DNA from 3 places in the Streptomyces prunicolor genome. Region 3 is predicted to be linked to each of the others. Evidence: riboswitches for the same ligand, from Rfam matches in the RefSeq annotation. Region 3 holds a riboswitch; each other region holds the start of a gene.

Region 1 (9,842 bases), 2.6 Mb from region 3:
CTTCGAGGACCTCGTCGAGGTTGCCGAGGTCGATGCCGCCGATGGCGAACCAGGGGCGGTCGGTGCCCAGGGCGGCCGTGTACCGGACCAGATCGAGGCCGGGGGCGTGGCGGCCGGGCTTGGTGGGGGTGGGCCAGCACGGGCCCGTGCAGAAGTAGTCCACGCCCTCCTGGACGGCGGCCGCCGCCGCTTCGGACTCGGCGTGCGTGGAGCGGCCGATCAGGACGTCCTCGCCGAGGATCGCGCGGGCCGCGGGGACCGGGAGGTCGCCCTGGCCCAGGTGCAGCACGTCGGCGCCGGCGGCGTGGGCTACATCCGCGCGGTCGTTGACCGCGAGGAGCCTCCCGTGCCGGGCGCAGGCGTCGGCGAACACCTGGAGGTGCTCCAGCTCCTCGGCGGCCTCCATGCCCTTGTCGCGCAGCTGCACGATGTCGACCCCGCCGGCCAGGACCGCGTCCAGGAACTCCGGGAGGTCGCCCTGGCGCCGGCGGGCGTCCGTGCAGAGGTAGACCCGGGCGTCGGAGAGTTCCGCGCGGGCGGCGGCTGCGGCGGTGTCGGGCATGGGTGTGTCCCCCGTTGTCCTGCTGGTCGGGTGGTGGTGTCGGGCACGGGCCGCGGGCGGGGCCTGTCCAGGCAGGCCCTCGCGTCGCCGCGGCCCGTGCACCGGTCGGCCGTACGGGTCAGACGGCGAGCGCCTGGGCGCGACGCTTCACCTCCGTGCCGCGGTTCTCGCTCAGGGCCTGCGCGGGGGTGCCGGGCAGGCTGGGGTCGGGGGTGAAGAGCCACTCCAGCATCTCTTCGTCGGAGAAGCCGTCGTCCCGCAGGAGCGTCAGGGTCCCTGTCAGGCCCTTGACGACCTTCTGCTCGGCCCCGTCGATGAAGGCGGCGGGGACGTGCAGCGCGCGGTTCTCACCACGGCGTACGGCGATGACTTGGCCGTCCTTGACCAGCTGCCGCACGCGTGTCACCTCGATATCGAGCATTTCTGCGATGTCGGGCAGCGTGAGCCAGGCGGGGACGAGAGCATCGATCTTTGCGTCAATCTCGGTCACGTAAACAGCGTGCCATCCCGGACTGACAGTCGGAAGTCGGGCCGGTCCGACCCGGGGGGACGAACTAGGCGATAGCCGCCTTCATCGGTAGAGAAGCGTCGGCCAGCAGCGCGGGATCCATGGGCGTGGCCGACTCGATCAGCCGGCGGCCCTGGGCCAGGTCACGGGGGCGGCCGACCGCCAGGAGGGCCACCAGACGGTCCCCGCGCAGCCAGCAGACGCTCCACGCCGGGGTGGCCGGGTCGCCCCGCCACAGGGTGGTGTCGGCGGACGCGTGGTGACCGGCGTACTGGACGAACCGGCCGAACTGCTCCGACCAGAAGTACGGCACCGGGTCGTAGACCGCCGGGGTCTCCCCCACGATGTTCGCGGCGACCGTGCGCGGCCCCTGGAGGGCGTTGTCCCAGTGGTGGACCAGAAGGCGCTCGCCATACCTTCCCGAAGGGAAGGAGGCGCAGTCGCCGACCGCGTACACGTCCGGCACCGAGGTGCGCAGCCCGTCGTCGGCGAGGACCTCGCGGTGTGCGCCCAGTTCGATGCCGGAGCCGGTCAGCCAGGCGGTGGCGGGGCGGGCGCCGATGCCGACCACGACGGCACCCGCGGGCAGCCGTGAGCCGTCGTCGAGGACCACCTCGCCGGGCTCGATGTGCTTCACGCGTGCGTGCGTCCGCAGTGTGGCTCCGGCCGCGGCGTACCAGGCGGCCATCGGCGCGGCCACCTCGGCGGGCAGCGCGCCCGCGAGCGGCCGGTCGGCGGCTTCCACGACGGTCACCGCGCAGCCCGCCTCGCGCGCGGCCGTGGCGAACTCGGCGCCGATCCAGCCCGCGCCGACCACCACGATGTCGTGCTGCCGCGCGAGCACCGGCCGCAGCCGCTCGGCGTCGTCCAGCGTGCGCAGCAGATGCACCCCGGGGATGCCGTCGGCGCCCGGCAGCCGGATCGGTTCGGCACCGGTGGCGAGCACGAGGACGTCGTAGGGCACCGGGCCCTCGGCGGTGTCCAGTTCGTGGTCGGCGGGGCGCACGCCCACCACCTCGCGCCCCAGCTGCACCTCGATGCCGAGCGCCTCGAAGTCGACGTCGAAGGCGGAGCCCTCGGCCTTGCCGAGCAGGACGGCCTTGGACAGCGGGGGCCGGTCGTACGGCTGATGGGGTTCCGCGCCGATCAGGGTGACGGTGCCGGTGAAGCCCTGCTCCCGCAGCGCGACCGCGGTCTGCACCCCGGCCATGCCCGCGCCGACGACGACCACGCGCCGCCCTGTCACCGTGCCCTGGTCCCGCGTCTGCTCGCTCACTCGATCACCATAGACACCTGACAATTTGTCAGGCAGTGGGCGCGTCAGGTGACCTGTTCCACAATGCTGGTCCCGTTTCCCGGCTGGGACTCCCACTCCCAGGTCTCATCCAGGCGCATGCGACCGTCGGGCAACTCGACCACTTCGGACACGCAGTGCCCGCTGGACGTCGTCCCGTCCGTCTTCAACTGCACGTACCGGAAGTCCAATCGGTCCCCCGCGCGCGTGCCGACGAGTTGCCCGCGCACGACATCGCCGCCCGCGTACTCGGCCCAGATCTCGCCGTCCTTCTCGTGGTACGCGAACCGGGTTCGGGTGCCGACCTGACCCGGTGCCTGGTCCGCGACGGGGGCGAACACGAGACCGTCGAGCGAGCGGGTCATGGACGGAGGCTCCCTTACTGGGACATGGGGTACGGGCTAGGGTGGCCAACGTACAAGCACTCGCGGGAGTCCGGACGCACCGGGCTGAGAGGGAGGCTGGCGGCCTCCGACCGTACGAACCTGATCCGGGTCATGCCGGCGAAGGGAGGGGCTGGACGCCCATGCCTACACGTACGTCAGACGTCCTCGTCGTCGGGGGCGGAATCATCGGCCTGGTCACGGCCTGGCGCGCGGCCCAACGCGGCTTCTCCACGGCCGTGTTGGACCCCGAGCCGGGCGGCGGCGCTGCCCAGGTGGCCGCCGGGATGCTGGCCGCCGTCACCGAACTCCACTACGGCGAACAGACCCTGCTCGCGCTCAACCTCGCCTCGGCGCACCGCTACCCGGACTTCGCGGCCGAGCTGACCGACCTCACCGGCCTCGACCTCGGCTACCGCCGTTGCGGAACGCTCGCCGTCGCCCTGGACGCCGACGACCGCGCCCATCTGCGCGAACTGCACGCCCTGCAGCACCAGTCGGGGCTCGACTCCGAGTGGCTGTCGGGGCGCGAGTGCCGGCGCCTGGAGCCGATGCTCGCGCCGGGTGTCCGCGGGGGGCTCAGGGTCGACGGGGACCACCAGGTCGACCCGAGGCGGCTGGCGGGCGCGCTGGTGGCCGCCTGCGAGCGGGCCGGGGTCGTCCTCCACCGGACGTGGGCCGAGCGGCTCACGGTCGAGCGGGACCGCGCCACGGGGGTCGTCACGCGCGAGGGCGAGGTGCTGGGCGCGGGCCAGGTCGTCCTCGCGTGCGGCAGCCTCAGCGGGCAGCTGAAGGGGGTCCCGGACGACGTCCTGCCGCCCGTACGACCCGTGAAGGGCCAGGTGCTGCGGCTGACCGTGCCGGAGCGTTACGCGCCGTTCCTGAACCGGACCGTGCGGGCCATGGTGCGCGGCAGCCACGTCTACCTGGTGCCACGCGAGAACGGCGAGCTCGTCGTCGGCGCGACCAGCGAGGAACTGGGCTGGGACACGACCGTGACGGCCGGCGGTGTCTACGAACTCCTCCGCGACGCCCACGAGTTGGTCCCCGGGATCACCGAACTCCCGCTCACCGAGACCCGGGCCGGACTGCGCCCCGGGTCCCCCGACAACGCGCCGCTGCTCGGCCCGACCGCACTGCCGGGACTGCTGCTGGCCACCGGGCACTACCGCAACGGCGTGCTGCTCACCCCGGTCACCGGCGATGCCCTGGCGCACGCGCTCAGCACCGGTGAACTCCCGGACGAGGCGCGCCCGTTCACGCCGAAGCGGTTCGGCGCCGGAGCACTCGTGGAGCAGTCCGCATGAACGTCTCCGTCAACGGGGAGCCCCGGGAGATCGCTCCCGGCACGGCTCTCGACACCCTGGTGCGTGCCCTGACCCCGGCCCCCTCCGGAGTGGCCGCCGCCCTCAACGAAACCGTCGTCCCGCGCGCGGAGTGGCCGTCGACGTCCCTCTCCGAGGGAGACCGCGTCGAGGTCCTCACCGCCGTCCAAGGAGGCTGACCCATGGCCGACGACCCCTTCGTCCTCGGTGGTACGTCCTTCACGTCCCGGCTGATCATGGGCACCGGTGGTGCGCCCAGCCTCGACGTCCTGGAGCGCGCGCTGGTGGCCTCCGGGACGGAACTCACGACGGTCGCGATGCGGCGCGTCAACGCTTCCGTGCACGGCTCTGTGCTGTCCGTCCTGGAACGGCTCGGTATCCGGGTGCTGCCCAACACCGCGGGCTGCTTCACGGCGGGCGAGGCGGTGCTGACGGCGCGGCTGGCACGGGAGGCCCTGGGGACCTCACTGGTCAAACTTGAAGTGATCGCGGACGAGCGCACGTTGCTGCCCGATCCGATCGAGCTGCTCGACGCCGCCGAGACCCTGGTCGACGACGGGTTCACCGTGCTGCCGTACACGAACGACGATCCTGTGCTGGCACGAAAGCTGGAGGACGTCGGGTGTGCGGCGATCATGCCGCTCGGGTCGCCGATCGGGTCCGGGCTCGGGATTCGCAACCCGCACAACTTCCAGCTGATCACCGAGCACGCGCGCGTGCCGGTGATTCTGGACGCGGGGGCCGGTACGGCGTCCGACGCGGCGTTCGCGATGGAGCTGGGGTGTGCCGGTGTGATGCTTGCCTCAGCGGTGACGCGGGCGCAGGAACCGGTGTTGATGGCGTCGGCGATGCGCAGCGCGGTGGAGGCGGGGAGGTTGGCGTTCCGGGCGGGGCGTATCCCCCGTAGGCACTTCGCCGAAGCGTCCTCTCCTGCGGAGGGTCTGGCGGTACTGGATCCTGAGCGGCCCGCTTTCTAGGCACCCTGCGCCGCACTTCCGTTTTGTCTCCCACCCGCGCACCACCCGTTTCCAGTCGGCCAAGAGGTGGCCCGACCTGTGGGGCTGCCTCGCCGTCGGCGGCCGACCGCTCGTGGGATCCGTCACAGGTCGGCTGCAGTACCGCCTCGAAACCGGGCGAAAAGGCCGTGCTTTCAGCCTTGGCTCGTACACTCACCTGCGTGGATACGACCCTTCATGACCCTCTCGTCGGGCAGTTGCTCGACGGCCGCTATCGCGTCGACGCGCGGATCGCCGTCGGCGGGATGGCCACGGTCTACCGGGCCGTGGACACCCGCCTGGACCGGGTTCTCGCGCTCAAGGTGATGCACCCGACGCTGGCGGCCGACGCCCACTTCGTGGACCGGTTCATCCGCGAGGCGAAGTCCGTGGCGCGGCTGGCGCATCCGAACGTGGTGCAGGTCTTCGACCAGGGCGCCGACCGGTCGTACGTCTATCTGGCCATGGAGTACGTCGCCGGCTGCACCCTGCGGGACGTGCTGCGCGAGCGCGGGGCGCTGCAGCCGCGGGCCGCCCTGGACATCATGGAGCCGGTGCTGGCCGCGCTGGGCGCCGCGCACCGGGCCGGGTTCGTGCACCGGGACATGAAGCCGGAGAACGTGCTCATAGGGGACGACGGCCGGGTCAAGGTCGCCGACTTCGGGCTGGTCAGGTCCGTGGACACGGTCACCAGCACCACCGGGTCCGTGCTCGGCACGGTGTCGTATCTCGCGCCGGAGCAGATCGAGGGCACCACCGCCGACCCCCGGGTCGACGTGTACGCGTGCGGTGTCGTCCTGTACGAGATGCTCACCGGCCAGAAGCCGCACGACGGGGACTCCGCGGCGATCGTGCTCTACAAGCACCTGCACGAGGACGTCCCGCCGCCCTCGGCGCTCGTGCCGGGGCTGGCGTACGAGCTGGACGAGCTGGTCGCCACCGCCACCGCGCGGACCCCGGACCTGCGGCCGTACGACGCGGTCGCGCTGTTCGGGATGGTCCGCGAGGCGCGGTCGAGGCTGAGTACCGAGCAGTTGGACGCGGTGCCGCCGCAGGCGCTGACCTCGGAGTATCCCAACGCCGAGAACCGTACGAGTGTGATCCCGCGCTCGCTGACCGTGCCGCGTCCGCTGCCGGTCAACGAGGACGACGAGCCCGGCGCCCCGTTCAACCGGACGAGCCGGTTCGAGAGCGGGCCGCCGCTGCCGCCCCGGCGGCGCGAGGCGCGGCGGCCCCGGCGCGGGTTGCTGGCGATCGTCGCCGCCCTGCTGTTGATCGTCGGGGTCGGGGCGGGCGTCTGGTACATCAACTCGGGCCAGTTCACCAAGGTCCCGCCGCTGCTGGCGAAGACCGAGGCACAGGCGAAGGAGCGGCTGAAGGACGCCGGTCTCGACGTCAAGAAGGTCGACCACGCGTACAGCGACACCGTGAAGCGCGGCACCGTCATCAGCACCGACCCGGTGTCCGGCGCCCGCATCCGGGACAACGACTCGGTGGCCCTGACCATCTCGGACGGCCCGGAGACCGTGAAGGTCCCCGACCTGACGGGCACCCGCCTGGCCAAGGCGCAGACCCTGCTGAAGCAGGACGGGCTGGCGGCCGGCATGGTCACCAGGGAGTTCAGCGACGACGTCGCCAAGGGCCTCGTGATCAGCACGGACCCGGAGGCGGGCACCGAGCGCCACGCGGGCTCGGCGATCGCCATGACCGTCAGCAAGGGCAGCGCGGTCGACGTGCCCGACGTGACCGGCGAGGACCTGGACGACGCGAAGTCGGACCTCCAGGAGGCCGGTCTCAAGGTCACGGTGTCGGACACCCAGATCACCTCGGAGTACGACGCGGGCCAGGTCGCCCAGCAGACCCCGGCCGGCGACAGCCAGGCCGCCGAGGGCGACACTGTGACGCTGACGGTGTCCAAGGGCCGGGAGATGGTCGAGGTCCCGAGCGTGGTCGGCGCGAGCGTCGACGCCGCGACGAAGCTCCTTGAGCAGTCCGGCTTCGAGGTCAAGGAGGACCGGGGCATCCTGGGCCTGTTCGGCGACACCGTGAAGAGCCAGTCCGTGGACGCGGGCGAGCAGGCTCCCAAGGGGTCGACGATCACGATCACCATCCGGTGACGGGGGCGGCACGCGCGCGTGACACCCTGGACGGGTGAGCAGCGAGCCCCCTTCCAGCACCCCCGGATCCCTTTCCAGCGCCCCCGAGTTCCCCTCCCGCATCCCTTCCCGCAACCCGGTCGGCGGCCATGTCCCGGTCGCCGGCGGTCTCCACTCCGTGGGGCTGTCCTACGCCCGTGAGCTGGCCGCCGAGACCGTGCAGGTCTTCGTCGCCAACCCGCGCGGCTGGGCCACACCGGTCGGGAACCCGCGCCAGGACGAGGAGTTCCGCGCGGTCTGCGAGGCCGAGTCGATCCCGGCGTACGTGCACGCCCCGTACCTGATCAACTTCGGCTCGCACACCGAGGCCACGGTGGAGAAGTCGGTGGAATCTCTCCGGCACTCACTGCGGCGCGGGCGGGAGATCGGCGCGCTCGGTGTCGTCGTGCACACCGGGAGCGCGACGGGCGGGCGGGAGCGGGCCGTGGCGCTGGCCCAGGTGCGGGAGCATCTGCTGCCGCTGCTGGACGAGTTGACCCACGACGACGACCCGTTCCTGCTGCTGGAGTCGACGGCCGGGCAGGGTTCCTCGCTCTGTTCGCGGACCTGGGACTTCGGGCCGTACTTCGAGGCGCTGGACGCCCATCCGAAGCTGGGCGTGTGCCTGGACACCTGCCACATCTTCGCCGCGGGGCACGACCTGACCGGCCCGAGCGGTATGCACCAGACGCTCGACCTGCTGGTGGACACGGTCGGCGAGGGACGGCTGAGACTGATCCACGCCAACGACTCCAAGGACGTCGTCGGCGCCCACAAGGACCGGCACGAGAACATCGGCTCCGGCCATATCGGCGAGGACCCGTTCCGCGCCCTGATGACCCACCCGGCGACCGCGGGCGTACCGCTGATCATCGAGACGCCCGGCGGCAGGGAAGGGCACGCGGCGGACGTGGAGCGGCTGAAGAAGCTCAGGGACGCGTAGCCCTCAGGGACTCACAGCTCGGGACCCTCGCCGGGCCCTTCCTGGTACGAATACCGCTGCTCCTGCCAGGGGTCCCCGACGTTGTGATACCCGCGTTCCTCCCAGAACCCCCGCCGGTCCGCCGTCATGTACTCGACGCCCCGGACCCACTTCGGGCCCTTCCAGGCGTACAGGTGGGGGACGACCAGGCGGAGCGGGAAGCCGTGTTCCGCGGTGAGGAGTTCGCCGTCCTTGTGGGTGGCGAAGATGGTGCCGTCGGCGGCGAAGTCGGCGAGGCGGAGGTTGGCGCTGAAGCCGTACTCCGCCCAGACCATGACATGGGTGACGGCGGGTGACGGCGGGGCGGTCTCCAGGATCGTGCGGGCGGGGATGCCGCCCCATTCGGCGCCGAGCATGCTGAACTTCGTGACGCAGTGCAGATCGGCCACGACCGAGTCGTAGGGCAAGGCAGTGAACTCGTCGTGGTTCCAGCAGTGCTTGTCGCCGTCGGCGGTGGCGCCGAAGACCCTGAACTCCCAGCGTTCGGGGCGGAACTTGGGCACCGGGCCGTAGTGCGTGACCGGCCAGCCGCGCTGGAGCCGCTGGCCCGGTGGCAGCTCGGACTGTTCGACCCCTCTCTGACCCATGACTCCATCCTGACAGACCGGGGGCGGTGCACATGACCGGCTCTGGGCGGATTCGGGCAACTCCTACTAAGCGTGCACTTACTGGACGACGTCTTCGCGCCGGTGCAATCATGCGGCGCAACCCGCCAGTTACCCCCGTTTTTGGAAGGAGCCTCTGCGATGCAGGGCGACCCCGAGGTCCTTGAATTCCTGAACGAGCAGCTCACCGGTGAGCTGACCGCGATCAACCAGTACTGGCTGCACTACCGCATCCAGGACAACAATGGTTGGACCAAGCTCGCCAAGTACACGCGTGAAGAGTCCATCGACGAGATGAAGCACGCGGACAAGATCACCGAGCGCATCCTGATGCTCGACGGTCTGCCGAACTACCAGCGGCTGTTCCACGTCCGGGTCGGCCAGACGGTCACCGAGATGTTCCAGGCGGACCGGCAGGTCGAGGTCGAGGCGATCGACCGCCTCAAGCGCGGGATCGAGGTGATGCGCACGAAGGGCGACATCACGTCGGCCAACATCTTCGAGGACATCCTTGAGGACGAGGAGCACCACATCGACTACCTCGACACGCAGCTCCAGCTGATCGAGCAGCTCGGCGAGGCGCTCTACATCGCGCAGCAGATCGAGCAGCCCAGCTAGGCAGCGTCTTCGAGTCCGGCCATCTCGCCCAGCTCGGCCAATTCGCTCAGCCCGGCCATCTCGGCGAGCATCGGCTTGCCCTGGTCGGACAGCTCGCGGCGCGGGCAGGCGCCCCGGCCCAGCAGGGCCTGGATACGGCGTACGCACGACCCGCAGTCGGTGCCCGCCTTGCAGGCCGACGCTATCTGCCGGGGGGTGCAGGCACCGCCTTCCGCGTGCTTCGCGACCTGCGCCTCGGTCACACCGAAGCAGTTGCAGACATACACGCGGGTCACCTCCCGGGCGGGATCGAAGGTCGTCGCGCCATCCCGATAATCGGTGAGGCTAACCTAACCTTACCCGCCGCGCAGGAGCTGTAAAAGTGCCGTGGGGCGGGGATCGTATGTGATCCCCGCCCCACGGCACACTGCTGTAACAGGTGAAACGGTTACTGGT
Region 2 (9,842 bases), 2.4 Mb from region 3:
TCGTGGCGGACTACTACGGAGCGCTGACGCCGATCAACCAGCTGGCTTCGTTCTCCGTGCCGGAGCCGCGCATGGCCGTGGTGACCCCGTTCGACAAGACCGCGCTGCGGAACATCGAACAGGCGATCCGCGACTCGGACCTGGGCGTGAATCCCAGCAACGACGGCAACATCATCCGAGTGACCTTCCCCGAGCTGACCGAGGAGCGCCGCAAGGACTACATCAAGGTCGCCCGGACCAAGGCCGAGGACTCCAAGGTGTCCATCCGCGCGGTCCGCCGCAAGGCCAAGGACGCCCTGGACAAGCTCGTCAAGGACAAGGAGTCCGGCGAGGACGAGGTCCGTCGTGCGGAGAAGGAGCTCGACGACACCACGGCGAAGTACGTCGCCCAGGTGGACGAACTCCTCAAGCACAAGGAAGCGGAGCTGCTCGAGGTCTGATGAACGACTCTTCCTGGGGAGCACCGCCACAAGCCGGGTACTGGGGGCCGTCCGACCAGGGGCCTGTCCAGGGGGCTGCCCCGGCGGGTCCCACGTACGATGCGCCTGAGGCGCAGCAGACTCGCCCCATGCCCATCGTGCCCGACGAGCCCGCATACGGCGGACACCAGGATGACGACCGGGGGGCCGCTCGGCTGAGCGGCCCCTTGTTCCGCGACGAGACGCAGCAACCGCCGTACGACGTACGGCAGTCACAGCCGTACGACCCGCGGACGCAGCCCTCTGACACGCCGCAGGCGCAGCCCTACGGGGCGGTGCCGCAGAATCCGGAGCCCATGCCCGACGTCCCGCCACCGGCGCCCGCCCCGCAGAAGAAGAGCGCGGGCCGGGACCTCGGTGCGGCCATAGGGGTCGGCGTCGGGCTCGCCGTGGTGATCATCGCGTCCCTCTTCGTGGTGAAGGCCGCGTTCGTCGGAGTGATAGCGGTCGCCGTCGTGGTCGGCCTGTGGGAGCTCACCTCGCGGCTGCAGGAGCGCAAGGGCATCAAGGCGCCCCTAGTGCCCCTGGCGGTCGGCGGCGCCGCGATGGTCGTCGCCGGTTACGTCCGGGGTCCTGAGGGAGCCTGGGTCGCCATGGCGCTCACGGCGCTCGCCGTCCTCGTCTGGCGGATGACGGAACCGCCCGAGGGCTACCTCAAGGACGTCACGGCGGGCGTCTTCGCGGCGTTCTACGTGCCGTTCCTGGCCACGTTCGTCGCCCTGATGCTCACCGCCGACGACGGCGCCTGGCGGGTCCTGACATTCCTGCTGCTGACCGTGGTCAGCGACACCGGGGCGTACGCCATCGGCTGGCGCTTCGGCACGCACAAGCTCGCCCCGCGCATCAGCCCCGGAAAGACCCGCGAGGGCCTGTTCGGGGCGGTGTCCTTCGCGATGGTGGCGGGCGCGCTGTGCATGCAGTTCCTGATCGACGACGGCAGCTGGTGGCAGGGCCTGATCCTGGGCCTCGCGGTCGCGGCCAGCGCCACGCTGGGCGACCTCGGCGAGTCCATGATCAAGCGCGACCTCGGCATCAAGGACATGGGCACGCTGCTGCCGGGGCACGGCGGCATCATGGACCGGCTGGACTCCTTGCTGCCGACGGCTCCGGTGGTGTGGCTGTTGCTGGTGCTGTTCGTCGGCTCCGGCTGAGAACCGGCCGGCTTACGGAGCGGTTGACCTGCGGTTTTGCGTACGAGGGGCTCGTTGTCCACAGGGCGGCGAGTCCCTCTTCGTATGTCTGCGACACTGGTAGGGCCATGCCTAAGCCCGGAGAACTCACATTCGTCGCCCCCCGCGGAGCCCAGAAGCCGCCGCGGCACCTTGCCGATCTCACGCCCGCCGAGCGCAAGGAAGTCGTCGCCGCGATCGGGGAGAAGCCGTTTCGCGCCAAGCAGCTCTCGCAGCACTACTTCGCGCGGTTCGCGCACGACCCGGCGGAGTGGACCGACATCCCCGCCGGTTCGCGCGCCAAGCTGCAAGAGGCGCTGCTTCCTGAACTGATGACCGTCGTACGGCATCTGTCGACCGACCAGGACACCACCCGCAAGACGCTGTGGCGGCTGTTCGACGGGACGCTCGTCGAGTCCGTGCTGATGCGGTACCCGGACCGGGTCACCATGTGCATCAGCTCGCAGGCGGGGTGCGGGATGAACTGCCCGTTCTGCGCGACCGGTCAGGCCGGGCTCGACCGCAATCTGTCGACCGGTGAGATCGTGCACCAGATCGTCGACGGGATGCGGGCGTTGCGGGACGGAGAGATCCCCGGTGGTCCCGCGCGGCTGTCCAACATCGTCTTCATGGGGATGGGCGAGCCCCTCGCCAATTACAAGCGGGTCGTGCAGTCGATCCGTGCCCTCACCGACCCCGAGCCGGACGGCCTCGGCCTCTCGCAGCGCGGGATCACCGTCTCGACCGTCGGACTGGTCCCGGCGATCCACCGGTTCTCCGACGAGGGCTTCAAGTGCCGGCTCGCCATCTCGCTGCACGCGCCCGACGACGAGCTGCGCGACACCCTGGTCCCCGTGAACACCCGGTGGAAGGTGCGCGAGGTCCTCGACGCGGGCTGGGAGTACGCGGCGAAGTCGGGGCGCCGACTGTCCATCGAGTACGCGCTGATCCGCGACATCAACGACCAGGCGTGGCGCGGTGACCGGCTCGGCCGCCTCCTCAAGGGCAAGCCCGTGCACGTCAACCTGATCCCGCTGAACCCGACGCCGGGCTCGAAGTGGACGGCCTCCCGCCCCGAGGACGAGAAGGCGTTCGTCGAGGCCATCGCGGCCCATGGGGTGCCGGTCACCGTCCGGGACACCCGTGGCCAGGAGATCGACGGAGCGTGCGGCCAGCTCGCGGCCACCGAGCGGTAATCTTCACCCGTACCACCTGTACGTACACCTTCATATCCGACAGGGGAGCGCGCAGCGCTGAGAGTGCGGCAATCGGGCCGCAGACCCTCTGAACCTCGCCCAGGTCATTCTGGGTAGGAAGTTCGGTCATCACCGTGAACACCAAGAAGTACTGTGCTGTGCTCGTCGGCCTCGGCCTGGTCACGCTCTCCGCGTGCGGGTCGGGGTCGGACACGAGCGGCGGCTCCGACTCCAAGACCGTCACCCTCGTCAGCCACGACTCGTGGGCCGTCTCGAAGAGCGTCCTCAAGGACTTCGAGAAGCAGTCCGGCTACACGGTCAAGGTCCTCAAGGACGGCGACGCCGGTCAGGCCGTCAACAAGGCGATCCTCACCAAGGACAACCCCCAGGGCGACGTCTTCTTCGGCGTCGACAACACCCTGCTCTCCCGCGCGCTCGACAACGGCCTCTTCCAGTCCTACGACGCGAAGGGCGCAGGTCTCGTCAAGCCCGAGTACCGCGTCGACCAGACCAAGCACCGGGTCACGCCCATCGACACCGGCGACATCTGCGTCAACTACGACAAGGCCTACTTCAGCAAGCACAAGCTGACCCCGCCGACCTCCTTCGCGGACCTGGTCAAGCCCGAGTACAAGAACCTCCTTGTCACGGAGAACGCGGCCACCTCCTCGCCCGGCCTCGGCTTCCTGCTCGGCAGCGCGGCCCAGTACGGCGACGACGGCTGGCAGGGCTATTGGAAGAAGCTCAAGGCCAACGGCGTCAAGGTCGTCGACGGCTGGGAGCAGGCCTACGACCAGGAGTTCTCCGGTTCCGCCGGGGGCAAGAAGGCAGGCGGCGACCGGCCCCTCGTCGTCTCGTACGCCTCCTCGCCGCCCGCCGAGGTCATCTACGCCGACCCGAAGCCGACCACCGCGCCCACCGGGGTGTCGTACGGCACCTGCTTCCGGCAGACCGAGTACGCGGGGCTGCTCAGCAACGCCAAGAACACCAAGGGCGGCAAGGCGTTCCTCGACTTCCTGCTCACCAAGGCGTTCCAGCAGGACATGCCGCTCAACATGTTCGTCTACCCGGTGATCGAAGGCGCCACGGTGCCGCAGGAGTTCGTGCAGTACGGCCGCCAGGCCCCGGACCCCGAGACCATGGCGCCCGCGAAGATCGCCGCCGACCGGGACCAGTGGGTCAAGTCGTGGACCTCGCTCGTACTGAAGTAGCCGAAGCGGCGACTGAGGCAGCCCCGCGAAAGACGGGGAAAACCCGTAAGGGGAGCGCGACGCGGCTCGGGCTCATGGCCCTGCCTGTCGCGTTCTTCGCGGTGTTCTTCGCCTACCCCGTCGCCGCGATCGTCGCGCGCGGTCTCAAGGTCGACGGCGCCTGGCAACTGGGCCGTATCGGGGATGTGTTGGTCGAGTCCGACATCCGGCACGTCCTCTGGTTCACCACCTGGCAGGCGCTTGCGTCCACCGCGCTCACGCTGCTGGTCGCGCTCCCCGGCGCGTACGTCTTCGCGCGCTTCGACTTCCCGGGCAGACATGTCCTGCGGGCCGTCGTCACGGTCCCGTTCGTGCTGCCCACGGTCGTCGTCGGTACCGCGTTCCTCGCACTCGTGGGCCGGGGCGGACTCCTCGACGACCTGTGGGGCGTACGGCTGGACACCACCGTGTGGGCCATCCTGCTCGCGCACGTCTTCTTCAACTACGCGGTCGTCGTACGGACGGTGGGCGGCCTCTGGGCCCAACTCGACCCGCGCCAGGAGGAGGCCGCGCGGATGCTCGGCGCCTCCCGGTTCCGGGCCTGGCGGAAGGTGACGCTGCCCGCGCTCGGGCCCGCCGTGGCCGCCGCCGCGCTGATGGTCTTCCTCTTCACCTTCACGTCCTTCGGCGTGGTCCAGATCCTCGGCGGCCCGACCTTCTCGACCCTCGAAGTCGAGATCTACCGCCAGACTTCGGAGGTCTTCGACCTGTCCACGGCGGCCGTCCTCACGATCGTCCAGTTCGTCGCGGTCGGCGCGATCCTCGCCGTCCACGCCTGGACGGTACGACGCCGGGAGAGCGCCCTACGGCTCGTGGACCCGTCGGTGACCGCACGGCGCCCGCGCGGGGCCGGCCAGTGGTCCCTGCTGGCCGGAGTCGTCGCGTCCATCGCCGTACTGCTTCTGCTGCCGCTCGCCGTGCTGGTCCAACGGTCGCTCGACACACCGGACTTCGGGTACTACCGGGCGCTGACCCACGACGACGGCGGCACCTTCCTGGTCCCGCCGATCGCCGCGATCGGCAACTCGCTGGAGTACGCCCTCGCCGCCACCGTCATCGCCGTGGTGATCGGCGGTCTCGCCGCCGCGGCGCTCACCCGGCGCGATGCCGGGCGGCTGGTGCGGGGGTTCGACGCGCTGCTGATGCTGCCGCTCGGGGTGTCGGCGGTGACGGTCGGCTTCGGGTTCCTGATCTCGCTCGACAAACCCCCGGTGGATCTGCGGAGTTCGTGGATCCTGGTGCCGCTCGCACAGGCGCTGGTCGGCGTCCCCTTCGTCGTACGGACGATGCTGCCTGTGCTGAGGGCGGTGGACGGGCGGCTGCGGGAAGCGGCGGCCGTGCTCGGGGCGTCGCCTTGGCGGGTGTGGCGCGAGGTCGATCTGCCGCTCGTACGGCGGGCGTTGCTCATCGCCGCCGGGTTCGCGTTCGCGGTGTCGCTGGGGGAGTTCGGGGCGACCGTGTTCATCGCGCGGCCCGACAACCCGACCCTGCCGGTCGCGGTGGCCCGACTGCTGTCCCGGCCCGGTGATCTCAACTACGGCCAGGCGATGGCCCTTTCGACGATTCTGATGGTGGTGTGCGCGGTGGCCCTGCTGGTCCTTGAGCGGCTGCGCACCGACCGGACGGGGGAGTTCTAGATGCCGCCGAACATGCCGCGGAACAGGCGGCCGAACATGCCGCCGAGCGTGCCGCAGAACAGGCCGCTGCTGAGCCTTGAGGACGCGACCGTACGGTTCGGCGGGCGCCCGGTGTTGGACGCCGTCGACCTCGGAGTCGTCGAGCACGAGATCGTGTGTGTGCTCGGCCCCAGCGGCAGCGGCAAGTCCACGCTGCTGCGGGCGGTCGCCGGGCTCCAACCCCTCGACTCCGGGCGGGTGTTGCTCGACGGCCGGGACCAGTCGGGGGTGCCCGCGCACAAGCGGGGCGTGGGTCTGATGTTCCAGGACCATCAGCTGTTCCCGCAGCGGGACGTGGCCGGCAACGTCGCCTTCGGGCTGCGTATGCACGGAGCGTCCCGGCAGCAACAGGACGTCCAGGTGGGCGAGTTGCTCGACCTCGTCGGACTGCCGGGTGCAGCCCGCCGTGCCGTGGCCGGGCTTTCCGGCGGTGAGCAGCAGCGCGTGGCCCTCGCGCGTGCCCTCGCGCCCCGCCCTCGTCTCCTCATGCTCGACGAACCGCTCGGCCAGCTCGACCGATCACTGCGGGAGCGGCTGGTCGTCGAACTCCGGGAACTCTTCGGCGTGTTGGGCACGACTGTGCTCGCGGTCACGCACGACCAGGGCGAGGCGTTCGCGCTGGCCGACCGGGTCGTGGTGATGCGGGACGGGCGGATCGCCCAGTCCGGTACGCCACTTGAGGTCTGGCAGCACCCCGCCGACGAGTTCGTGGCCCGCTTCCTGGGCTTCGACAACGTGGTCGGGGCGACGATCGCCGGAGAGGCCGCCGACACCCCGTGGGGCAAGCTGCCGGTCCCGGAGGACGCCCCTCAGGGCACCCGGACCCTCCTCGTACGCCCCGCAGGCGTACGCCTGTTGCCCGCCGACGAGGGCCTGCGCTGCACGGTCGCCGCCCGCACCTTCAAGGGCACCCATGTCGCCGTACAGCTCCAGCCGGAGGACGCGCCGCGGCTGGAGGCGGCCTGTGCGCTGCGGGAGGCGCCGGAGGTCGGGAGCGTGGTCGGGGTGGAGTTCGACGCGGCCGAGATGGTCGTACTCGGCGACGCCTAGCCCGGACATGCGTGTGGCCCGTCCCCACGAACCGGACGGGCCACAGCAGGAACAGCGGGTGGATCAGCGGCCGTTGGTCGCACCGCGGCGACGCATGCCGAAGTAGACGGCTCCGCCGCCCACGACGACGAGGGCGCCCGCGATACCGGCGATCATGCCGGTGTTGGAGTTGGCACCGGTCTCGGCGAGGTTCGAGGAACCGGCCGCCGGGGACGGCGCGTTGTCGGTCGTCGTCGCGGGAGCGGTGCTGCTGCTCTCCGTGGCCGACGGGGTCGGGGTGTCGGACTCGGCCGGGGGCGTGGCGCTGTCCGAGGGGGCCGGAGAGGACTCGCTCGGGGTCGGGCTGGGCGAGTCCGTCGCGCAGGCCTTGGACGGGGTGGTCAGGTTCGGCGTGATGTCCTTGTCGACCTGGTTGCCCGCCTTGACATGGATGCGGTACGTGGCGTTCGGCAGCCAGTCCTCGGAGAAGGACACGGTTTCGCCCTTGGCCGAGCCCTTGACGGTCTGGGCCTCGCCGATCTGCTTGGCGTCGGAACCGTTGTTCTCCAGGAACACCGTGATGGTCGCCTCGACAGCGGAGGCGTCCTTGTCGGTGACGGTGATGACACCGTTGGTGCCGTCACAAGTGGCTGTGGCGGAGAACTCGCTGATGTTGCAGGCGAGCGCGTTGCCCGCGAATCCGAGCGCGAGTGCGGCCGAAGCGGACGCGACACCGAGGATGCGTACGGAACGTCGAGATATGGACACGTTTGCCCTTCACGGGATGTGCAACTGCGGGGGGTTTAGGGGGAGATGGAGCGGCAATGAGGTGAGGCACCACTGCCCCCAGGCGTCTCACTGGTCTATAAGTGCTGCGTAAGCAGTGTCAATGCATATGCGGTGTACAGCAGTTGCCTTTACCTGCACTTTAATCTGCGAGACGTTTCAGTGCCTCCGGAGCCTCCTCGATCCGGTCAACGAGGGCGATACGGGCCTCCATTGGCCGTTCCCGGGCAAGTGCACGCAGCAGGGGCCAGGTCGGCAGCCGCTCCGTCCAGTGCTCCCGGTCCACGAGCACCATCGGCGTGGGCTCGCCGCGCGACTCGTAGTAGTTCGGCGTCGCGTTGTCGAAGATCTCCTGTACGGTCCCGGCCGCGCCCGGCAGGAACACCACACCCGCGTTCGAGCGGGCCAACAGGCCGTCCTCGCGGGTGGCGTTGGCGAAGTACTTGGCGATGTGCGACGCGAAGGCGTTCGGCGGCTCATGGCCGTAGAACCACGTCGGGATGCCGATCGAGTGGTTGCCCTTCGGCCAGCGGGTGCGGACCTCGAAGGCGCCCTGGGCCCAGTCGGTGATCGAGGGGCTGAACGACGGTGATCCGGCGAGGAGTTCGCACGCCTCCTCCAGCATGGCGTCCTCGTACGGCGCCGCGTACGCGCCCAGGTTCGCCGCCTCCATCGCGCCGGGGCCGCCGCCGGTCGCCACCGTGAACCCGGCGCGGCTCAGCTCGCGGCCCAGGCGTGCGGCACCGCCGTAGGCCGCCGTCCCGCGCGCCATCGCGTGGCCGCCCATGACGCCCACCACCCGTGCGCCGCGCAGGAGTTCGTCGAGGGCGTCGGAGATGGAGTCGTCGTGGACGGCGCGCAGCATCGACGCGTATATGTCGCCATCGGCCTTGGTCCGCTGGAGCCAGGCGTACGCGAGCGCGTCCGGTGTCTGCTCGTACCCCTTGTCGAGCGCGGCGAACAGCTCGTCCGGCGTGTAGAGATGGCCGCGGTAGGGGTTGAAGGGGAGGTGTGGGACGGGCGGGAAGACCAGGGCGCCGTCGGCGCGGATCTTCGCCGCCGCCTCGTCGCGCATCGGGCAGCCGAGGAAGACGGCGCCCGTCGTGTCCGTGGTGAGCAACTCCCGCGTACGGTCCGTCAGATCGACGCCCTGGACGCGGTGTCCGGCGAGGGTGCCGCGGGACGAGACGGTCGCGTCGAAGTCCTCGACCGTCTCGATCTCGCGTTCGTCGTGGTGGGCCGCATGGGCCGGGCTCGTCTGCACGCGCCCATGCTAGGCACCGAGTCGGTCAGCCCTGGACGGCCGCGGGGTCCATCCACACGATTTCCCAGGAGTGGTTGTCGAGGTCCTCGAAGGAGCGGCCGTACATGAAGCCCTGGTCCTGGATGTCGTCGTTGGCGGTGCCGCCCGCCGCGACCGCCTTGTTGATCAGCTCGTCGACCTTCTCGCGGCTCTCGGCGCTCAGACACAGCAGCACCTCGCTGGTCTTGGCCGAGTCGGCGATCTCCTTCTTCGTGAAGTCGCTGTAGCGCTTCTTTTCGAGGAGCATCGTGATGATCGTCTCGCTGATCACGACGCAGGTGGTCTCGTCGTTGCTGAACTGGGGGTTGATCGAGAAACCGAGCTCGGTGAAGAACTTCTTCGACGCTGCGGCGTCGTTCACGGCCAGGTTCACGAAGATCATCTGCTGGTACATGCGGGGCCTCTCCCATCGGGCGTGCGTGCTATTCGGTGGGTAGACCGGTGGTCGAAGGAAAACTCATCGGCCGGCCAGCGGCAGAGCCGCCAGCTCGGCCACTACCAGGGTCAGCGGGAGGAACAGGGCGAGCAGCGCGCCCGCGCGCAGGGCCGCCGCGCTGCGCAGCATGGCGGCGGGGGCGCCGAGGCGGAGCAGCGCGGCCGTGGTGTCGGCGCGGGCCTGCTTGGCCTCCAGCGCGGCGGTGAGCAGGGTGGCCACCGTGCAGCCGGTCACCACCAGCCCGCCCAGCGTGGTCAGCGGGCCGAAGGCCGGGGCGTCCGCGTCGTAGAGCGCCGTCATCGCGAAGCCACCGGACGCCACCGCGCACACCACGCCCAGCGGGCGTCCGATCCGCGTCGCCTCCTCCATCAGCACCCGTCCGGCCAGCAGCCGCAGCGCGCCCGGGCCGACCGACTGGAGCAACCGCCCGCAGAGGTGCGTGAGTCCGGGCCCGGCCAGCGCAAGACCGATCGCGGTCAGCACCCAGCCGACCAGGACGCTCGCGGGCCCGTCCGCGA
Region 3 (9,842 bases):
ACTCCGCTTCGGCAGCGCGACGCGACGGCCACCGACCAGCAGCAGCCCTTCACCGCAGCCCCTGACCGACAGCACTCCGTGACAGCCGACGGCTCGCACCAGTCCGCCGTCACCCTCATCGGCTCCGTCCAGCGGGCCATGCGCCTGCTGGAGTCCGTCGCCGGGCACGAACACGGCGCTCCCGCCAAGCAGTTGGCCCGCGAGACAGGCCTCGCCCTTCCCACGGCGTACCACCTGCTACGCACCCTCGTGCACGAGGGATATCTCCGCCGTGACAAGGGGCTGTTCTTCCTCGGGGAGGCGGCGGAGCGGCTGAGCAGCAGCGGGGCGCAGGAGAAACGTCGCAGCACGATCGTCGACGCCTTGGCGCAATGGCGGGATTTGATCGGCGCACCGGTGTACTACGCGATGTACCGCGACGGCGAGATCGAGGTCCTGTGCGTCTCCGACGCCCCCGGCAATCCGGCGGTCGAGGAGTGGGCGGACTTCCGTGAGACGGGGCACGCGCACGCGATCGGCCAGTGTCTGCTGGCCCAGTTGGACGAGGACGTCCGCCGCGATCACCTCGACCGCTACCCCGTGCGGTCCCTCACGCCGTACACCGTGCGTGACGGTCACTCCCTGGTGCGGCGCCTGGACCGGATGCGGCGGACGGAGCTGGTGGTGGAGCGTCAGGAGTACGCGCTGGGGACGGTCTGCGCGGCGATTCCGATCACGCTCGGCACCACGGCCGCCACGATGGCCATCTCCCTGCCCTCGCATCAGGCCGATCGACTGCCGGCCGCGGCTCGGCAGTTGCAGACCGGGGTCGACCGGCTTCTGGGGTCGCTCGCGCTCTCTATCAGCATCTGAAAACTTACTCCTTGTGATCTAACGTGTACGTTCAGCAATATTCCTTCAGTGTCATGGGGATCATTCCCGGCCAGACGACGGCAGTTGACGGGATAGGCGATGCGCGAGTCCGTACAGGCAGAGGTCATGATGAGCTTCCTCGTTTCCGAGGAGCTCTCCTTCCGTATCCCGGTCGAGCTGGGCTACGAGACGTGCGATCCGTACGCCGTGCGGCTGACTTTCCATTTGCCGGGTGACGCCCCGGTGACCTGGACCTTCGGCCGGGAGCTGCTGATCGATGGGCTGGGCATGGCGTGCGGGGAAGGCGATGTACGCATCGAACCCGTCGACCCCGAAACGCTGGGTGAGGTGCTGATCCGGCTTCAGGTGGGCAGCGACCAGGCGCTGTTCCGCACCGGCGCGGCACCGCTGGTGGCGTTCCTCGACCGCACCGACCGGCTGGTTCCGCTCGGTCAGGAGGGTGCCCTCGCGGACTTCGACGCCCACCTCGACGAGGCGCTGGACCGCATTCTGGCGGAGGAGCAGAGCGCCGGGTGACGTGTTGGTCGGCGGCGGGGGTCGGGGAGTTGGCGTAACGCTTCGTCAAGGGCCCTGAAGCCGCTGGAGGCGCCGTGAGCCCTTGAACATCCACCGAGGCCCTCCGGGCCCGGGGAATCGCAGTAACGCTTCTGCGTGGCTCCCTGGGGCGGTTTTCGCCGTCCACCGCAGTGCTCGCGGCGAGGCAATCGCGGTGCTTGCGGCATCTCAGTGCTTGCGGCGTCGGCCCTTCCCGCCGCGCGCCGCCGCGGGCTTGGCACTCGGCGCCGACGTGGCCGCCGTAGCCGAAGCTGTTCCAGCTGTTCCAGCTGCACCCCTCGGAACCGCCTCGGGTCCCGGGCGGTCGGCCGAGACCACCAGGGCGGCCAGGGCCGTGGTGACCGGTACCGAAGCGACCAGGCCGATCGAGCCCACCAGTGTGCGCACGATCTCCTCCGCGACCAACTCGCTGTTGGCGACCGCCCCCACGCTGCTCTGCGCGATGGAGAAGAGCAGCAACAGGGGCAGGGCCGCGCCCGCGTAGGCGAGGACGAGCGTGTTGACGACGGACGCGATGTGGTCGCGGCCGATGCGGATGCCGGCGCGGTACAGCCCGCGCCAACCCATCGCGGGGTTGGCCTCGTGCAGCTCCCAGACCGCCGATGTCTGGGTGACCGTCACATCGTCGAGCACACCGAGTGAACCGATGATGACACCGGCGAGCAGCAGACCGCTCATGTCGATCGACGGGTAGAGCCCGTGGATCAGGCCCGTGTTGTCGTCCGTGTTGCCGGTCAGTGCGGCCCAGCCGATGAACACCGAGCCCAGGACGCCGATCAGCACCAGTGACATCAGGGTGCCGAGTACCGCCACCGACGTACGGGCCGACAGGCCGTGGCACATGTAGAGGGCGATCAGCATGATGGCGCTCGATCCGACCACCGCCACGATCAGCGGGTTCGAGCCGTGCAGGATCGCGGGCAGGATGAAGAAGTTCAGGATCATGAAGCTGATGGCCAGCGCGACCAGCGCCATGACACCGCGCAGTCGGCCCACCACCACGACGGCCAGCGCGAAGATCCCGGCCAGCAGCGCCATCGGGAACTTACGGTTCACATCGGTGACCGAGTACTGCAGATCCCTGGGCGCGGAGGGCTCGTACGCGACCACGACCTTCTCGCCCTGATGCAACTGCCGTGACTGGTCGGGCTGCACGATCTCCGTGAACGTACGGCCCTTGTCCTTGCCGGTGGAGACCGTGACCGTGGCCTTCTTGCAGGTGCCGGCCGCCTCCTGTGCTGCTGAGGAGCCTTCGGCGGTGGAGGTGTCCCCGGTCGAGCCCCCGCCCGAGGCGTTCACCGAGGCGCAGCTCACGCTGACGACCTTGGTGACCGTGGCCTGCTGTGTCTGCCGGTCGAAGCCGACTCCGGTGCGCTTGTGCGAGGGGGCGCCGCCGGGCCAGAGCACCACCATGCCGACCACGACCGCCACGGTGAACGGGATCAGGATCGCCGCGATGACCTTCCGCAGGTGCCGGGAGACGGGTGCGGCGGGGCCATGGCTGTGTGAATGACCGTGCCCACCGCCCGCACCGGAACCGTGTCCGCCGTCCCCGCCTGGTCCGTGTCCGCCGTCTCCACCCGAACCGTGTCCATCGTCCCCGCCCGTTCCGTGGTCGTGCCCGGAGCCGGAACCGTGATGGTCGCCGGATCCCTGGCCGTGGCCATGGGGCGGCCCGGTCGGCGGGTACGGGGGCTGCTGTGTCGTGGTCACCGCCCGATCATCGCAAGAACGCCGGAGGCCCACTGTTCACCGCGCCACTTATGACGCTAGCGTGGAGGCACCTTTGCACACGCGGGAGCTCGGAGCACCGGGCTGAGAGGGCGCTGACCTTCGTCTTTGCGTTGTTTCACGTGAAACGTCACCTGAATCGAGTGATGTTTCGCATGGAACATCGGCTGACGGAAGCCGCTGCGTCGACCGCCGAACCTGTTACCGGGTAATGCCGGCGTAGGGAGTAGGTCTCATGACCAACAAGGACGCACACACGTCTGCCTTCAGCCAGGACGAACAGCCCATTCCGGGCGGGGAGTTCGCGCGGGCCGAGCAGTCCACGGCGGCCGGACAGCCGACGGAGGCCGAGCGGTCCATCGGCTGGCACAAGGGGTATGTCGCAGGCTCGCGCCCCGATCTGCGGGTGCCGGTCCGTCAGGTGCACCTCACCAACGGGGAGTCGGTGACGCTGTACGACACCTCCGGCCCGTACACCGATCCGCTCGTCGACACCGATGTCCGCAGGGGGCTGGCGCCGCTGCGGGAGAACTGGATCATCGCCCGCGGCGACACCGAGGAGTACGCGGGCCGGCCCGTCCGCCCCGAGGACGACGGGATCAAGCACACCTCACCGCGCGGTGGGCTGCGCAACCTCGACGCGGTCTTCCCCGGGCGGCCTCGTCAGCCGCGACGCGGACGTGAGGGCGTGCCGGTCACGCAACTCGCCTACGCGCGACGGGGTGAGATCACGCCCGAGATGGAGTTCGTGGCCGTACGGGAGAACGTCGAGCCCGAGGTGGTCCGCGAGGAGATCGCGGCCGGGCGGGCGGTGTTGCCGGCCAACGTCAATCACCCCGAGATCGAGCCGATGATCATCGGCAAGCGGTTCCTGGTGAAGGTCAACGCCAACATCGGCAATTCCGCGGTCACTTCCTCCATCGAGGAGGAGGTCGAGAAGATGACCTGGGCGACCCGCTGGGGCGCCGACACGGTCATGGACCTGTCCACCGGCCGGAACATCCACACCACCCGCGAGTGGGTGCTGCGCAACTCCCCCGTCCCCATCGGCACGGTGCCGCTCTACCAGGCGCTCGAAAAGGTCGACGGCCGCGCCGAGGAACTGACCTGGGAGATCTACAAGGACACGGTCGTCGAACAGGCCGAACAGGGCGTGGACTACATGACCGTCCACGCGGGCGTGCGGCTGCCGTTCGTACCGCTGACCGCGAACCGCAAGACGGGCATCGTCTCGCGCGGCGGCTCGATCATGGCGGCCTGGTGCCTCGCGCACCACAAGGAATCGTTCCTCTACGAGAACTTCGAGGAACTGTGCGAGATCCTCGCCGCCTACGACGTCACGTACTCGCTGGGCGACGGCTTGCGGCCTGGTTCGATCGCGGACGCCAACGACGAGGCGCAGTTCGCGGAGTTGCGGACGCTCGGGGAACTCAACACGATCGCGAAGCGTTTCAACGTACAGACCATGATCGAGGGCCCGGGACATGTCCCGATGCACAAGATCAAGGAGAACATCGACCTTCAGCAGGAGATCTGTGATGAAGCTCCGTTCTATACGCTCGGCCCGCTGACGACGGACGTCGCGCCGGCGTACGACCACATCACCTCCGGCATCGGTGCCGCGATGATCGCCTGGTGGGGCACGGCCATGCTCTGCTATGTCACGCCCAAGGAGCACTTGGGCCTGCCCAACCGTGACGACGTCAAGACCGGCGTCATCACCTACAAGATCGCCGCCCACGCAGCCGACCTCGCCAAGGGGCACCCAGGTGCACAGGAGTGGGATGACGCGTTGTCCGACGCCCGCTTCGAGTTCCGCTGGGAGGACCAGTTCAATCTGGCCCTCGACCCGGACACGGCACGGGAGTTCCACGACGAGACGCTTCCGGCCGAGCCCGCCAAGACCGCCCACTTCTGCTCGATGTGCGGGCCGAAGTTCTGCTCGATGAAGATCTCCCACGACATTCGGCGTGAGCACGGCGGCACCCAGGCGGAGGTCGAGGAGGGCATGGCCCGGAAGTCGAAGGAGTTCGCGGCGGCGGGCAATCGCGTGTACCTGCCGATCGCCGACTGACGGCGACCGAGCGGCCCGGCTCTCGGTCGGCTCTTCGTCAGCTCTCGGTCAGTTCTCGGTCAGTTCTTGGCGGGCTGCTCGCACAGGGCGTGGTCGACGAGGGTGCCGGTCGCGCGGTTGAGGGCGGCCAGGTCCGGCGGCGCGGTGGTGGTCGTGATGGAGACCGTCACCGCGCGCCTGCCGTCCGCGCTCACCGCGGGGCGGGTGTTGACGCCCGCGCCGTCGCCCTCGTGGGTGTAGTAGAAACCGCCGCAGGAGAGCGGGATCTTGCGCAGTCCCAGGCCGTAGGTTCCCTCGGGCATCTCGGCCACGTCCTCGGGGTCGTCGGTCCGCTCGACGGTCTGCCGCATCTCACGCCACTGCTCGGCGGGGAGCAACCGGCCGTCGGCCAGGGCGCGGAAGAAGGTGTTCAGGTCGGCGGTGGTGCTCACCACGCCGGAGTCCGCGGTGTGTTGGAGGCTCTGGTCGGTGACGTCGAGACGCTTGCCGTCGGCGGTCGTCAGGTACGCGTTCACGTGCGGGTCGGGCAGGAACGGGTTGAGCCCGGGGATGGAGGTGTTGCGCAGCCCCAGCTTCGCGATCACCCGGTGCGCGACCAGGTCCTGCCAGCTCGCGCCGCCGGCCTCCTCGGCGATCATCCCGGCGAGCAGGTAGTTGGTGTTGGAGTACGCCCAGCGGGTGGGACCGCCCGGCTGGGGTACGAACACCGGCCGGTGCTTCATCGCGACGGCGACCAGGTCCACCGCCGGGGTGGTGTCGTAGCGGTTCTCGTCGAAGTGGTTGATCAGCGCGTCCTGGATCTCCGGGTCGTCGATGTAGTCGTAGAGCCCACTGGTCTGGCGGAGGAGGTCGCGGACGGTGATGCGGCCGCCGTCGTTGCCGTTGCCCGCGACGACTCCCGGCAGCCAGTGTTCGACGGTGTCGTCGAGGGACAGCCGCTTCTCCGCGACGAGTTGGAGGACGACGGTCGCCACGAAGGTCTTCGTCGTGCTCGCCACGCGGAAGTGCGCGTTCCAGGGGACCGGGTCCGTGGAGTCGGCCGTGCGGGTGCCGATACGGGCCATGAGGGGGGCACCGTTCGGGCCGTCGACCCTGGCCAGCACGTTCACATCCCCGCCGCCGGCCTTTCGTACGGCTGCGAGGTCCTGCTGGAGCGTGGCCTCGTTGTAGGGGTGTCGCGCCGCCGCGTGCCCGGCGGTGGTGGCGGTCGCGGCTAGGGGTGAGCCCAGCGCGAGCAATGCTGCTGCCAGCACTGCGGCGCCGGTCTTCTTCGACGACGGCATCTGCATGTTCGTATCCCCCGGTGCTCAGGTTCCTGATCGGTGACGATCACCAGCCAACCGGATCCCGAAGCGCGAGAGGATGGGACTGTCCTCCGCATACGGGGTGCGGCTGGCCCCCGGGTGCGGCGGGAGCCGGAACGAGGGCGAGGTGCCGGGGGTCTCCTGAGCCGGGCGCGCCGCTGGGCGTCGTAACAGAAAAGACAAGATCACTCATGGTCCGATCGAGGTCTCTACTCTGCCTGACATGGGTGGGATCGATCTGGCCAACGGGGTTGTCGGCGCGGTGCTCGGGATGCTGGTCGCCGTGCTGTTCCAGGACCCGATCCAGAACAGCTGGTACAGGCTGCGCACTCGATCGAGGAGCGCGGTGCGCAACCGGCGACGCCGGGAGGAGTCCAGCCCGGCGTGGAGGACTTTCTCTCTCGGCCCCCTTCACACCTCCGCGCTGATCGTCGAAGGGGACGGAGAGTCGTCCATACCGGCGCAAGCCGTCTACATCCAAGTGCTGGACCAGGAAATCGAATTGCCGTCCGACATGGCCGACTGGTGGGTGGAGATCGAGGAGGAGAACACGCGCTTGCGGGCGGAGGGCCGGGCACCGTTGTGGAACGGACCTCGATACGCGGTCGAAACGCTCGACATCTCCCGGACCGCTCTCGAGGAGAAGCCGGAAATCCATCTGCGATTGCGCCCGACGGATTACTACACCTTTCTCGCGGCGCAACAACTGGACCGTCGGCTGCCCGACGGGACCACCCCTCGTTCGCGCTATCTCGATCCTGGCGACCCTTTGCGGGCTCCCGCGTTTCTGCAGTGCAGTCTCGCCGTGAACATCGCGGTGGTGACAGCCGACGACATGCTGGTCGTCAGTCGGCGCAGCAACCACGTCCGCATGGCACCGGGCGTCTGGAACTCGTCCGTCAACGAGGGCATGTCACGGCACATCGACTCGTCCGGCAGGAGCGCCCCGGACCTTTATGCCGTCGCTCGGCGCGGAATGCGCGAGGAACTGTCCATAGAGCCGCACGAGTACACACTCGAACTGCTCGCCTTCGTGCTGGACATCGAGAAGCGTCATTGGAGTGCCCACTTCTACGCCAGACTCAAGGACTTGACCTGCGCGGGTCTGCAAGAGCGGATGAGCAGAGGAGTGGCGGACCGATGGGAACACCAGACCATCGATTTCGTTCCTTTCCGCCCTTCAGCGGTGATCAAGTACATGCTGCGCGCCGATCGCATTCACCTGTGGGCGCCTCTCGCGCCGGCACTCTTCCATCTCGCCCTGGTGCACGCCTACAGCCGCACACCGGTCGAAAGGGCGGGAGCGCAGATCCTTCGACGTATGGCGGACTGAGGGAATGGCGGACTGAGGGAATGGCGGACTGAGCAGGGCAGCGCCCGCCGCCGCGTGACGTGGTCCCCACCACCGTTCTCCCTCGGGTCGCAGTCGGGCCGTGACCGGGCGTTCGGCTTGCGCTCCCCTGGTTGGGGGCGCAAGCCGAGGGGCTACTCCGGCTGGTGTTCGGGCCCCCCGAAGTCCGGGCTGCTGAAGTCCGGGCTGCTGAAGCTCGGACGGTGGCCCGGTTCCGGGCCGTCGTCGGGGCTGGAGAAGCCCGGGCGGTCGTAGCCGAGGTGCGGCATACGACTCGGCCCCGGGGGTGTCGTACGGCGTACCGGTGCCGTCCCCGGAGCCGCGAGCGCGTCCTGGAGGAACGGCAGGATGCCGCGCTCCAGGAGGGCGTCGTGCCAGGCATCCCTGGCGCGGGCCACTTCGCCGCCCGCCTCGCCGTAGGGGCCGGTGTCGGGCGAGGGCCTGTTGCGCAGGGCGGTGAGCAGCAGGCCGACGGCGGCGACGAGGATCGCCGCGGCGGTCATGGCGCCGAACACCCAGCCGGCGGTGAGCATGGTCTGGGCGAACGCCGGTTCGGGGGTGAGCATCTTGAGGATGTAACCCACGAGCAGGAAGATCGCCGCGGCCGTGCCGGCGAGGACGGGGGTGAGGACGGCGGCGACGGCGATGGCGCCCGCACCCTCGGCCGCTTCCCCCAGGGTGGTGGCGAGCCCCATCGCGCCCACGCCGACCGGCTCCGCGGAGCCGGTCTCGTGGACGGTCGACGGGGTGGACGACGCCGGCTGGCGCAGTTCCTCGCGGACCTTCACGTAGTGCTGGTACTCGGTCGCCGCGGCCGCCGTGATGAGAGCGGTGGCGTTCAGCGCCATGGTGCGCAGCTGTTCGGGGTTGAGCCGCTTACCGACTGCGGCCAGTTCCGGGCGGGTAGGGGCGGAGCGCAGCGCCTCGTCGAGGATCCGCTCGTACTCCTGGCGGTCCTCGCTGTGCAGGTGCTGCGGAACGCTGTTCATGTGCATCCCCCGATGCTCCGTAGGGCTTGGGGCTCGCATGCCAACGAGCCGTCGGGCAGAAACGGAGGGGAGCCTGCTACGGATAAGCCGATGGTAGAGCGGCGACGGCACACGGTGACAGGGGGTTTCCAGAAATTGGCCCCTGGCCAGCGATGTCGTCGGCCGGCCCTCCGAGGGGGGACGTCTGCCCGTTAAACGCTCAGATATCCAGCGGCAGTTGCTGGACCAGCAGTTTTCCGGCCATGGTCACCCCGCCGTCCATCGCGATGGCCAGCCCCTCGGCGTAGACGTGCGGTCCCTCGACCACGGGACCGGCGGAATCCTCGCCGTCCTCGGAGCCCACGTCGCCCAGGAGATAGGGAATCGGGCTGTGCCCGTGGACGATCCGGGTCCCGCCGTACATGTCGAGCAGGGAGCGGACATGTTCGGCGCCGCCCTCGTCGCGGAAGGAGAAGCGCTTGGTGAGCTTGCGGAACACGTCCCACACCTCGTCCGCGTCGTTGCGCGTGAGGGTCTCGCGGACGTTGTCGTTGACCGCCTCGATCGAGTCGCCGTAGTCGAGGTACGCGGTGGTGTCGGAGTGGACGAGCAGGTGGCCGTCGACCTGTTCCATGGCGTCCAGGCGGGCCATCCACTGCAGGTGGACGTCCTGGAGGCGGTCCATGTCGGTCTTCTGGCCGCCGTTGAGCAGCCAGGCCGCCTGGAAGGTGGCGGTGCCCGCGCCGGAGTTGACGGGGGTGTCGCCGAACCGCTTCGCGCCGAGCAGCAGCAGCTCGTGGTTGCCCATGAGCGCCTTGCAGTACCCGCCGGCCGCGGCGGCCTCGGCGGACAGCCGCATCACGAGGTCGATCACGCCGATGCCGTCGGGCCCGCGGTCGGTGAAGTCGCCGAGGAACCAGAGCCGCGCGGTGCCCGCGCACCAGCTGCCGGCCGCGTCGATCAGGCCCTTCTCCCGCAGCGCGGCC

Evidence for each region. Region 3 has a riboswitch for thiamine pyrophosphate ahead of thiC (phosphomethylpyrimidine synthase ThiC). Riboswitches for the same ligand answer to the same signal wherever they lie in the genome.
Region 1: it holds a riboswitch for thiamine pyrophosphate, as region 3 does, so the genes downstream of both, thiO (glycine oxidase ThiO) here and thiC (phosphomethylpyrimidine synthase ThiC) in region 3, are expected to answer to the same signal.
Region 2: it holds a riboswitch for thiamine pyrophosphate, as region 3 does, so the genes downstream of both, OG588_RS36005 (thiamine ABC transporter substrate binding subunit) here and thiC (phosphomethylpyrimidine synthase ThiC) in region 3, are expected to answer to the same signal.

What each region holds. Positions count from the first base shown of each region.
Region 1 is NZ_CP108676.1:2,852,627-2,862,468, forward strand. It holds gene thiE (thiamine phosphate synthase) at 1-562, opposite strand, end outside; gene OG588_RS12860 (Rv2175c family DNA-binding protein) at 681-1,052, opposite strand; gene OG588_RS12865 (NAD(P)/FAD-dependent oxidoreductase) at 1,117-2,346, opposite strand; gene OG588_RS12870 (hypothetical protein) at 2,391-2,729, opposite strand; TPP riboswitch at 2,782-2,893, shown strand; gene thiO (glycine oxidase ThiO) at 2,891-4,054, shown strand; gene thiS (sulfur carrier protein ThiS) at 4,051-4,251, shown strand; gene OG588_RS12885 (thiazole synthase) at 4,255-5,049, shown strand; gene pknB (Stk1 family PASTA domain-containing Ser/Thr kinase) at 5,250-7,184, shown strand; gene OG588_RS12895 (deoxyribonuclease IV) at 7,285-8,145, shown strand; gene OG588_RS12900 (sulfite oxidase-like oxidoreductase) at 8,157-8,771, opposite strand; gene bfr (bacterioferritin) at 8,931-9,407, shown strand; gene OG588_RS12910 (bacterioferritin-associated ferredoxin) at 9,404-9,682, opposite strand; gene OG588_RS12915 (class II 3-deoxy-7-phosphoheptulonate synthase) at 9,835-9,842, opposite strand, start outside.
Region 2 is NZ_CP108676.1:7,800,579-7,810,420, forward strand. It holds gene frr (ribosome recycling factor) at 1-440, shown strand, start outside; gene OG588_RS35995 (phosphatidate cytidylyltransferase) at 440-1,630, shown strand; gene rlmN (23S rRNA (adenine(2503)-C(2))-methyltransferase RlmN) at 1,738-2,844, shown strand; TPP riboswitch at 2,876-2,982, shown strand; gene OG588_RS36005 (thiamine ABC transporter substrate binding subunit) at 2,979-4,055, shown strand; gene OG588_RS36010 (ABC transporter permease) at 4,130-5,731, shown strand; gene OG588_RS36015 (ABC transporter ATP-binding protein) at 5,768-6,820, shown strand; gene OG588_RS36020 (LAETG motif-containing sortase-dependent surface protein) at 6,884-7,567, opposite strand; gene OG588_RS36025 (LOG family protein) at 7,728-8,849, opposite strand; gene OG588_RS36030 (VOC family protein) at 8,875-9,282, opposite strand; gene OG588_RS36035 (hypothetical protein) at 9,346-9,842, opposite strand, start outside.
Region 3 is NZ_CP108676.1:5,414,287-5,424,128, reverse strand. It holds gene OG588_RS24860 (IclR family transcriptional regulator) at 79-852, shown strand; gene OG588_RS24855 (SsgA family sporulation/cell division regulator) at 952-1,389, shown strand; gene OG588_RS24850 (YibE/F family protein) at 1,597-3,141, opposite strand; TPP riboswitch at 3,213-3,402, shown strand; gene thiC (phosphomethylpyrimidine synthase ThiC) at 3,395-5,233, shown strand; gene OG588_RS24840 (serine hydrolase domain-containing protein) at 5,293-6,522, opposite strand; gene OG588_RS24835 (hypothetical protein) at 6,761-7,870, shown strand; gene OG588_RS24830 (hypothetical protein) at 8,023-8,883, opposite strand; gene OG588_RS24825 (metallophosphoesterase) at 9,077-9,842, opposite strand, start outside.